DNA from 2 places in the Caballeronia sp. GAWG1-5s-s genome. Region 1 is predicted to be linked to the other one. Evidence: riboswitches for the same ligand, from Rfam matches in the RefSeq annotation. Region 1 holds a riboswitch; the other holds the start of a gene.
The links. Region 1 has a riboswitch for thiamine pyrophosphate ahead of NCR34_RS12570 (FAD-dependent oxidoreductase). Riboswitches for the same ligand answer to the same signal wherever they lie in the genome.

Region 1 (4,413 bases):
CGAAACGCGCGCCGTTGCGCGTCAGCGTCACGCGCGAGCCGTGCGCTTCGAGCAGGGCGGCGTCGCCGGCAAGCGCGCCGGGATCGGATTCACGCGGGCCCGTGAGCACGATCAAATCCTGCGCGCCGGCCGATTCGGGCGCGGTCAGGCAGATGCGCCAGCGCGTCGACGCGGCGGGCCAGTCGCCCAGACGCGCGCGGATGCGCTCCGCGACTTCCAGGAGTTCGTCCGCCGGCGGCCAGAACACTTCGCGACCGAGCAGGCTCATGCCGCACCTCCGTCCTGATGCCAGAACGGCATGCCGACGACCGGCGTGCTTGCCTGCGCGCTGTCGCGCTCGGCCATCGGACCGGCGAGGAACGCGCTGCGGCCCGCTTCGACGCCCAGCGCAAATGCACGCGCCATCTGCGGCGGAAACGTGGCCTGCGACACCGCCGTGTTGAGCAGCACGCCGTCGAAGCCCCACTCCATCACCTGACACGCGTGCGACGGCACGCCCAGACCCGCATCGACGATCAGTGGCACGTCCGGCAGCCGCTCGCGCAGCGTGCGCAGGCCGTACGGGTTCGTCACGCCCTTGCCCGTGCCGATGGGCGCGCCCCACGGCATCAGCGCTTCGCAGCCGGCATCGAGCAGGCGCCGGCCGATCACCAGATCTTCGGTGCAGTACGGCAGCACCTTGAAGCCGTCGCGCACGAGCTTCGCCGCCGCTTCGACCAGGCCGATCGGGTCGGGCTGGAGCGTGTAATCGTCGCCGATCAGTTCGAGCTTGATCCACGGCGTGTCGAAGACTTCCCGCGCCATGTAGGCAGTTGTCAGCGCTTCGTCGACGCTCTGGCAGCCCGCGGTGTTCGGCAACAGCGCGACGCCGTGACGCTTGAGCACGTCGAAGAAGCCGGCTTCGCCCGTCTCCGACTGGCGGCGCAGCGCGACCGTCACCATGCCGGGGCGCGCGGCATCGATGGAATCGGACAGCGATTGCAGCGACGGATAGCGCGACGTGCCGAGCAGCACGCGGCTCGGAAATGCCTGGCCGTAGAGCGTGAGCACATCGGCGGTCTGTGTGGTCATGATGGAATCCTTCGTGTGTTCAACCGCCCGCGACGGGCGAAACGACGTCGAGCTTGTCGCCCGGCGCGAGCGTCTTCGTGCCATGCTCGCCGCGCGCGACGAACTGGCCGTTGAGCGCGACTGCGAACGGCGGCTTCGCGCCGAACGCGGCGAGCGCGTCAGTCACGGTCGCGGCATCGGGCAAGGTGAACTCGCGCTGATTGATGTGGATGTTCATGGTTCTGTCTCTGAATCGTGTCACGCGGGCACGGCCGCGAACGCGCCGTGCAGCAGCTCGGGCCATGCGGCATCGCCGCGGAACTGCGCGAACGAAGCGGCGTCGCGCACCGCTCCTCCGATGAGCGCATCGGCGAGCGCGCACGCGGCATCGGCCACTTCGGGCGCGATCATGAAGCCGTGCCGATACAGCCCGTTCACGCGCAGCGTCTGCGCGCCATCCCAGGCAATGGCCGGACGATGATCCGGCAGCGTCGGCCGGCATTGCGAATTGAGTTCGAGAATGCGCGCTTCGCCGAATCCCGGATGCACGGCGAAGGCCGCGCTCAGCAATTCGAGCGCCGAGCGCACGCTGACGGGCGACATGTCCTCGCCCTCGACTTCCGTCGCGCCGATCACGTAGACGTCGTTCTGCTTCGGCGCGATGTAAAGCGGATAGCGCGGATGCAGCAAGCGCACCGGCCGCGTGAGCCCGATGCCCGGCGCATGCACCCGCGCCACTTCGCCGCGAATGCCGCGCAGCGCGGGCCACGCGGCCTTCGCGCCGAGACCGCGGCAATCGATGATCCAGCGCGCATCGGGCATGGCATCGACCGGCGTGTTCCAGTGCGTGCGCACGCCGCGCGCCGCCAGCCCCGCCGCGAGCGCCTTGAGCGCCTGCCGGTTGTCGAGCTGGCCTTCGTGCGGCAGCAGCCAGCCCTGCGCGAAGCGCGTCCCGAGCGCCGGTTCCGCCTCGGCGACCTGCGCGCCCGCGAGCTTGACGAAACCGCCGTCGAGTAGCGATACCGGGGCGTTCGCGCGCAGCCGGCGCTCGAAAAGCGGCGCTTCCGCGCGATCCGCGCCGTGCCAGACGACGAGCGTCCCGTTGCGCTGAAAGAAGACCGGCTCGGGCAATGCCGCGAGCACATCCGGCCAGCGCGCGAGCGACGCCGCGCCGAGTTCGACGACGAGCGGCTCCGCGCTCGTTGCCTCCGCGAGCGGCGCGAGCATGGCCGCGGCGACCCACGCGGCCGACTGCGAGCCGGCTTCGTCGCCACGCTCGTAGAGCGCGACGCCGTGCCCCGCGCCCGCAAGCTGCCAGGCGACGAGCCGCCCGACGAGCCCGCCGCCGATCACGGCGAAATCCGGCCGGCGGGCGTCGCCCTGTTCCATGCTGTTCACAATCCGATGTCTCCTCATCCGGTCGCGTGCGTCGCCTCGACGTACGCGAGCGTCGCCGCAGGAAGCGGCATACCGATTGACTAACGTGACGAATCAGCGGAGGAGAGACCTGCACGGCGGCCGTCAGACGCACCGAGCGGAAAAGGAAGACCGGAAGAGACTGGAGGAATGGCGCGGCGAACGCGCGTTCTCCGGAAACTTCCCTCGCCGGTATTACCCGGATCGGGTGCAAAGGGTCTCTCTCAGCCTCGCCGCGCCGGCCACCGTTGCCAGTGACGGCGCGCGAAGCACCCCTGTTTCGTCGCAGATCATTAGAGCATAAAAGGCAAAGCCGCTGCAAACCGGGATTGCCCGCTGCGGCCGTGGCGCTCCCGTCGTGCCGCGTCGTGCCGCGTCGTGCCGCTTCGGTCGCGGCCGGCGGCACTCTGGCACAATGCCCCGAACACCGGTTCATCGGACGATCGGGCCGAATTAAGCGACAGTTAAGGCAGCATCACAACAATCTGCGAACCCGGAACTGGCTGCGCGCACGTCGATGCCGCGCGCCGAACGGCAAGCGACACCGTCTCAACCCGCCGGCGATCCGGCGCACCCGAACACAAGGTCATGGTCAACACGAATCTCGAAAGCACGCAGCAGAAGGCGGATGACGTATCGGCGTGGAGCCTCATCAAACCTTACTGGGTCTCGGAAGAACGCGGCATCGCGTGGGGCCTTCTGGTCGCGATCATCGCGATCAATATGACGGTCGTCTGGATCAACGTGCGGCTCAACAGCTGGAACGCAGACTTTTATAACGCGCTGCAAAACAAGAACGTGCGCGACTTTCCGCACTTGCTGCTGATCTTCACGGGTCTCGCGTTCGCGTACATCCTGCTTGCCGTCTACGGCCGCTATCTCCGGCAAATGCTCGCGTTCCGCTGGCGGCAATGGCTCACGAACCGGTATCTCGAACAATGGTTCGGCGACAAGGCGTTCTACCGCATCGAACGCGACCGCCTCGCCGACAACCCCGACCAGCGTATCAGCGACGACCTGCAATCCTTCGCGACCACCACGCTTACGCTGTCGCTCGACCTGCTGTCGACGCTCGTCACGCTCGTCACCTTCATCACTATCTTGTGGACGCTCGCGGGCGCTCTGACGCTGACGCTCTTCGGCAAGCCGCTCGTCGTTCCGGGCTACATGGTGTGGGCCGCCGCCCTCTACGCGATCCTCGGCTCGCTCATCATCCAGAAGGTCGGGCATCCGCTCGTGTCGATCAACTATCAGCAGCAGAAAGTGGAGGCGGACTTCCGCTTCGGCCTGATTCGCGTGCGCGAAAACGCCGAGCAGATTGCGTTCTACGACGGCATCGCCACCGAAACCGCCAACGCGAAGAGCATCTTCCAGCGCATTCGCGACAACTGGTGGCTCATCATGAAGTACACGAAGCGCATGACCTTCGTGCTGTCCTTCTACGGGCAGATTGCGATCATTTTTCCGATCATGGTCGCCGCGCCGCGCTACTTCGCGGGCGCGTTCTCATTCGGCGTGCTGATGCAGATTTCATCGGCGTTCGGCACGGTCAGCGATTCCTTCTCGTGGTTCATCAACAGTTATTCGACGCTGGTCGAATGGCGCGCCACCGTCAACCGTCTGCGCGAGTTCAAGCGCGTGATGCGCTCGACGCATATCCGCGAGGAAACGTCGCCTGCGACGGAACGCGGCGGCATCAATCTGCATTACACGAGCACGCCGTCGCTGACGACGACCGGCCTCACACTCGCGCTTCCGAATGGCACGCCGCTTTCGCGCGTGGCGGACGTGTCGATCGAGCCCGGTTCGCGCTGGCTCGTCGTCGGACCGTCGGGTTCGGGCAAGAGCACGCTGATGCGCGCGCTGGCGGGCCTGTGGCCGTTCGGCGACGGCACCATCGACGCGCCCGTCGATGCGAAGCTGATGTTCGTGCCGCAGCAGAGTTAT
Region 2 (4,413 bases), on a different contig from region 1:
GCCTTACTTGCCGACCTGATTGCCGATGACCCCGCCGACGGCCGCGCCGCCCAGCGTCGAAAGCGCGCTGCCGCCGATCACGGCCCCGCCCGCTGCGCCGACGCCCGCGCCGATGGCGGTGTCGCGCTGACGCGTGGTCATGTTGTCGCAGCCGGTCAGTCCGGCGAAAGAAGCGGTGAGCAGTGCTGCGGCGCCGATTTGTTTGATGTTTTTCATGTCGACTCTCCAGTGATGATGGAACGAATCGGCTGCGGCGCGACTTCCCCGGACGAGACGACGGTCCGGCGCGCATGCCGCGTTTTTTCGCCGGTTCGTTCGATACGGAGCAGGAAAGATGCCCGAATCGTCTGAATGAGCGCCCAGCCTTGATGAGCAAGGCTTTGGGCGGGAACGCAGCAAGCAAAACGGCCTGTCGCGCTCGCCGCGCGACAGGCCGTTTCCGGTCAGGCTTTCAGTCCGTCAGAGACGGCGCATCATGTCGGCTGATAGATTTCCGCGCCCTTCTTCACGAACTCGATCGCCTTCGTCTGCATGCCGTGCGTGAGCGCGTCGGTTTCGCTCACGCCCTGCTTCGCGGCGAAGTCGCGCACATCCTGCGTGATCTTCATCGAGCAGAAGTGCGGGCCGCACATCGAGCAGAAGTGCGCGACCTTCGCGGAGTCCTTCGGCAGCGTTTCGTCGTGGAATTCGCGCGCCTTGTCCGGGTCGAGGCCGAGATTGAACTGGTCTTCCCAGCGGAATTCGAAGCGCGCCTTCGAGAGCGCGTTGTCCCGCACCTGCGCGCCGGGATGGCCCTTCGCCAGATCCGCCGCGTGCGCCGCGAGCTTGTACGTGATGATGCCTTCCTTCACGTCGTCCTTGTTCGGCAAGCCGAGGTGCTCCTTCGGCGTGACGTAGCAGAGCATCGCGGTGCCGAACCAGCCGATCATCGCGGCGCCGATGCCCGAGGTGATGTGGTCGTAGCCCGGCGCGATGTCCGTGGTGAGCGGCCCGAGCGTGTAGAAGGGCGCCTCGTCGCACCACTGCAACTGCAGGTCCATGTTCTCCTTGATGAGCTGCATCGGTACGTGGCCGGGGCCTTCGATCATCACCTGCACGTCGTGCTTCCACGCGACCTGCGTGAGTTCGCCGAGCGTCTTCAGCTCGCCGAGCTGCGCTTCGTCATTCGCGTCGTAGATCGAGCCGGGGCGCAGGCCGTCGCCGAGCGAGAAGGAGACATCGTATTGCTTCATGATTTCGCAGATGTCCTCGAAGTGCTCGTAGATGAAGCTCTCCTTGTGATGCGCGAGGCACCACTTCGCCATGATCGAGCCGCCGCGCGACACGATGCCGGTCATGCGGTTCGCCGTCAGCGGCACGTATTGCAGCCGCACGCCCGCGTGGATCGTGAAGTAGTCGACGCCTTGCTCCGCCTGCTCGATGAGCGTGTCGCGGAAGATTTCCCACGTAAGGTCTTCGGCTTTGCCGTTGACCTTTTCGAGCGCCTGATAGATGGGCACCGTGCCGATCGGCACCGGCGAATTGCGGATGATCCACTCGCGCGTCTCGTGAATGTGCTTGCCGGTGGACAGATCCATCACCGTGTCGCCGCCCCAGCGGATCGCCCAGGTCATCTTGTCGACTTCCTCGCCGATGGACGACGTGACCGCCGAATTGCCGATGTTCGCGTTGATCTTCACGAGGAAGTTGCGGCCGATGATCATCGGCTCGCTTTCCGGGTGATTGATGTTCGCGGGAATGATCGCGCGGCCGCGCGCCACTTCCTCGCGCACGAACTCGGGCGTGATTTCCTTCAGCGCGTCCTTGCCGAACGCCGCCGCGCCGAACGCCTGTCCGGGATGCTGGCGGCCCATCATCTGCGCGAGCTTTTCGCCGTTCGGGCCGCTCTTGCGCAGGCTTTCGAGATATTCGGCGCGACGCTGATTCTCGCGGATGGCGATGTATTCCATCTCCGGCGTGATGATGCCCGCGCGCGCGTAGTGCATCTGCGTGACGTTCTTGCCGGCGAGGGCGCGGCGCGGCTTGCGGTGCAGGCCGGGAAAGCGCAGTTCGGCCGTTTTCGGATCGGCGGCGCGCTCGCGGCCGAATTCGCTCGACAGGCCCGCCAGTTCTTCCGTGTCGCCGCGCTTTTCGATCCAGCCGGCGCGCAGCGCGGGCAGTCCCGAGCGGATGTCTATCTTCGCGTCCGGATCGGTGTACGGACCGGAGGTGTCGTACACGTACACCGGCGGATTCTTCTCGCCGCCGAAGCCGTCCGGCGTGTCGGACTGCGTGATCTCGCGCATCGGCACGCGAATGTCCGGCGTCGAGCCGGTCACGTAGACCTTGCGCGAGTTCGGCAGCGGGGCGATGGCGGCGGCGTCGACGACGGCGTTTTCCGACAGAAACTTGGGATTGGCATTCATGTGCTGTCTCTCCTGTGGGACGTGTTGACATGCGAGCGTTGCAGCGCTCGGCTGACTCAGGAGCTAAACAGGGAGGAACGAGACGGAAAGGTACGGGTTCGGAAGAAGTAGTCTGATGCGGCGCGACTGTCGAAACCCGAACGCTTCCCTGCGCTGGCATTATCCAGATCAGGTTCAAAGGGTATTTCTCACCCGCGCCGCGCGAGGCGACTGCGCTCGATGAAACCGGCCGCAATCGCGATGCGCAACGCAGGACCCCCGCGTTAGCAGCCGCCACCATACACCGCAGCGTGGCGTGTTGGCAACCATCCGAAAATTCGTCCGGCGATTCGTCGATCGCGCGGGGCGCTTACTGCATAATGTCGCTCGCCCCGGCCTGCGTGTTTTCCCTGACCGCCCGGCAGCCGCAATCGACGCCCCGCGTCTTGCGCTGTTTCTCCTCTGCGTCCGCGTTCGCATTCCAACTGTTTCGCCATGTCGTCCTGTCTCGTTTGTCGCGCCGGAGCTTTCGCCCGTTCAATTGCCGTCTGCCGGATGCGATGCGCGGCGCTGCACTGCACGCTGGCCGGGTAACGCATGTCCAATCCGTCGCCCAATCGTCCTTCAAGCCGCCGCGCCTGCCGCGCCTGCCGTTCTCCTTGCCCGATCGTTTTCCGTTTCGCGCGCCGCGTTCGCACAAGGGACAAGTCGCGCTCGCGCTGGCCGTCGTCTATCTCGTGTGGGGATCGACGTATCTCGCCGTGCATCTGTCGCTCGCGTCGTTTCCGCCGCTTCTGCTTTCCGGCTTGCGCAATCTGTTCGCGGGCATCGGGCTCTTCGTGTTCGCGGCGCGCCGCAAGCCGGTCTGGCCGACGTTGGCCGAAGCGCGCAATGCCGCGCTCGTCGGCACGCTGCTCGTCGGCTTGTCGAGCGGGATGCTCGCCTACGGCATGCGCACCGTCGAAACCGGGACCGCCGCCGTGATGGTCGCGACCGTGCCGCTTTTCGCGACGATCATCGCCGCGCTCACGGGCCGGCGCATCGCGAAGGGCGAGTGGGTGGCGGTCGGATTGGGGCTGATCGGCATCGTGTTGCTGAATCACGGCGATTCAGGTGCCGGCTCAACCGCGGGCAGCATCGCGATTCTGTGCGGCGCGATTTTCTGGGCGGGCGGGGCGCATCTGGCGAGCCGCGTCAAGCTGCCGTCGGACCTCTTCATGTCGACCGCGCTGCAGATCGGCCTCGGCGGTTCGATTTCCACGACGGTCGCGTTGCTCTCCGGCGAGCGGCTGGCGGGCATCGGCTTCGTGCCGGGGCTGTCGTTTCTGTACTTGATGCTCGTCGGAACGATGGCCGCGTATGTCGCTTACGGCTTCCTGATCCGCCATACGAGCCCGATCATCGCGAGCAGCTGCATGTACGTGAACCCGGTGGTCGCGGTGTTGCTCGGCGCGTTGCTGCTCGGCGAGGCGATCACGCGCTGGACCGTCATTGCGACGGTCGTCATTCTGCTGAGCGTCGGGCTTTCTTTCTGGTTCGATTATCGACGGCGCGGGTTGGTGTGAGCCTTCCGTTCGCTTCGCTTGTAAGAAGGGCGCGCACGCAGCGCTCGAAGCCGCGCACGCGCCGCTGCGCTGTCGGGCCCCGAACGAATCCTCTAACGAATGCCGCAGCCTTGCGCGATAAGGCTTCCAGCTGAAGTCGCGCCGCTCGCGCACCGCAAAAGGGCACGGGTGTTGCTCTATATGCGCCACCCGCGAGGCGCGTCATTCCGATGAAACAAAGACGCGTTCCTCGCGGCGAGGACGCGGCGTAGCGGGCCATCCGCCCGCCGTCCGCAGCCTTCACGACACCATCAACGATCACAAAAAGGAAGGTGGCACATGAAGCTCATCCGCACCGTCACGGCGCTCGCTGCCGTCGCTTCGCTTCTCTCCGCATGCGGCGGAAGTTCGGACGACGTCGGCAAGGAACTCGGCCTTACGCAAGCGCAGGTTCACTTCATCCACGCGATTCCGAGCGGCCCGAA

Region 2: another riboswitch for thiamine pyrophosphate. It lies ahead of thiC (phosphomethylpyrimidine synthase ThiC); the one in region 1 lies ahead of NCR34_RS12570 (FAD-dependent oxidoreductase).

Annotation. Positions count from the first base shown of each region.
Region 1 covers NZ_JALQDC010000014.1:25,937-30,349, forward strand. Annotated here, with positions in the region: gene thiE (thiamine phosphate synthase) at 1-268, opposite strand, end outside; gene NCR34_RS12560 (thiazole synthase) at 265-1,071, opposite strand; gene thiS (sulfur carrier protein ThiS) at 1,091-1,288, opposite strand; gene NCR34_RS12570 (FAD-dependent oxidoreductase) at 1,309-2,439, opposite strand; TPP riboswitch at 2,631-2,753, opposite strand; gene NCR34_RS12575 (ABC transporter ATP-binding protein/permease) at 3,055-4,413, shown strand, end outside.
Region 2 covers NZ_JALQDC010000003.1:633,034-637,446, forward strand. Annotated here, with positions in the region: gene NCR34_RS05360 (YMGG-like glycine zipper-containing protein) at 4-216, opposite strand; gene thiC (phosphomethylpyrimidine synthase ThiC) at 474-2,405, opposite strand; TPP riboswitch at 2,533-2,675, opposite strand; gene NCR34_RS05370 (EamA family transporter) at 3,044-3,949, shown strand; gene NCR34_RS05375 (DUF4397 domain-containing protein) at 4,268-4,413, shown strand, end outside.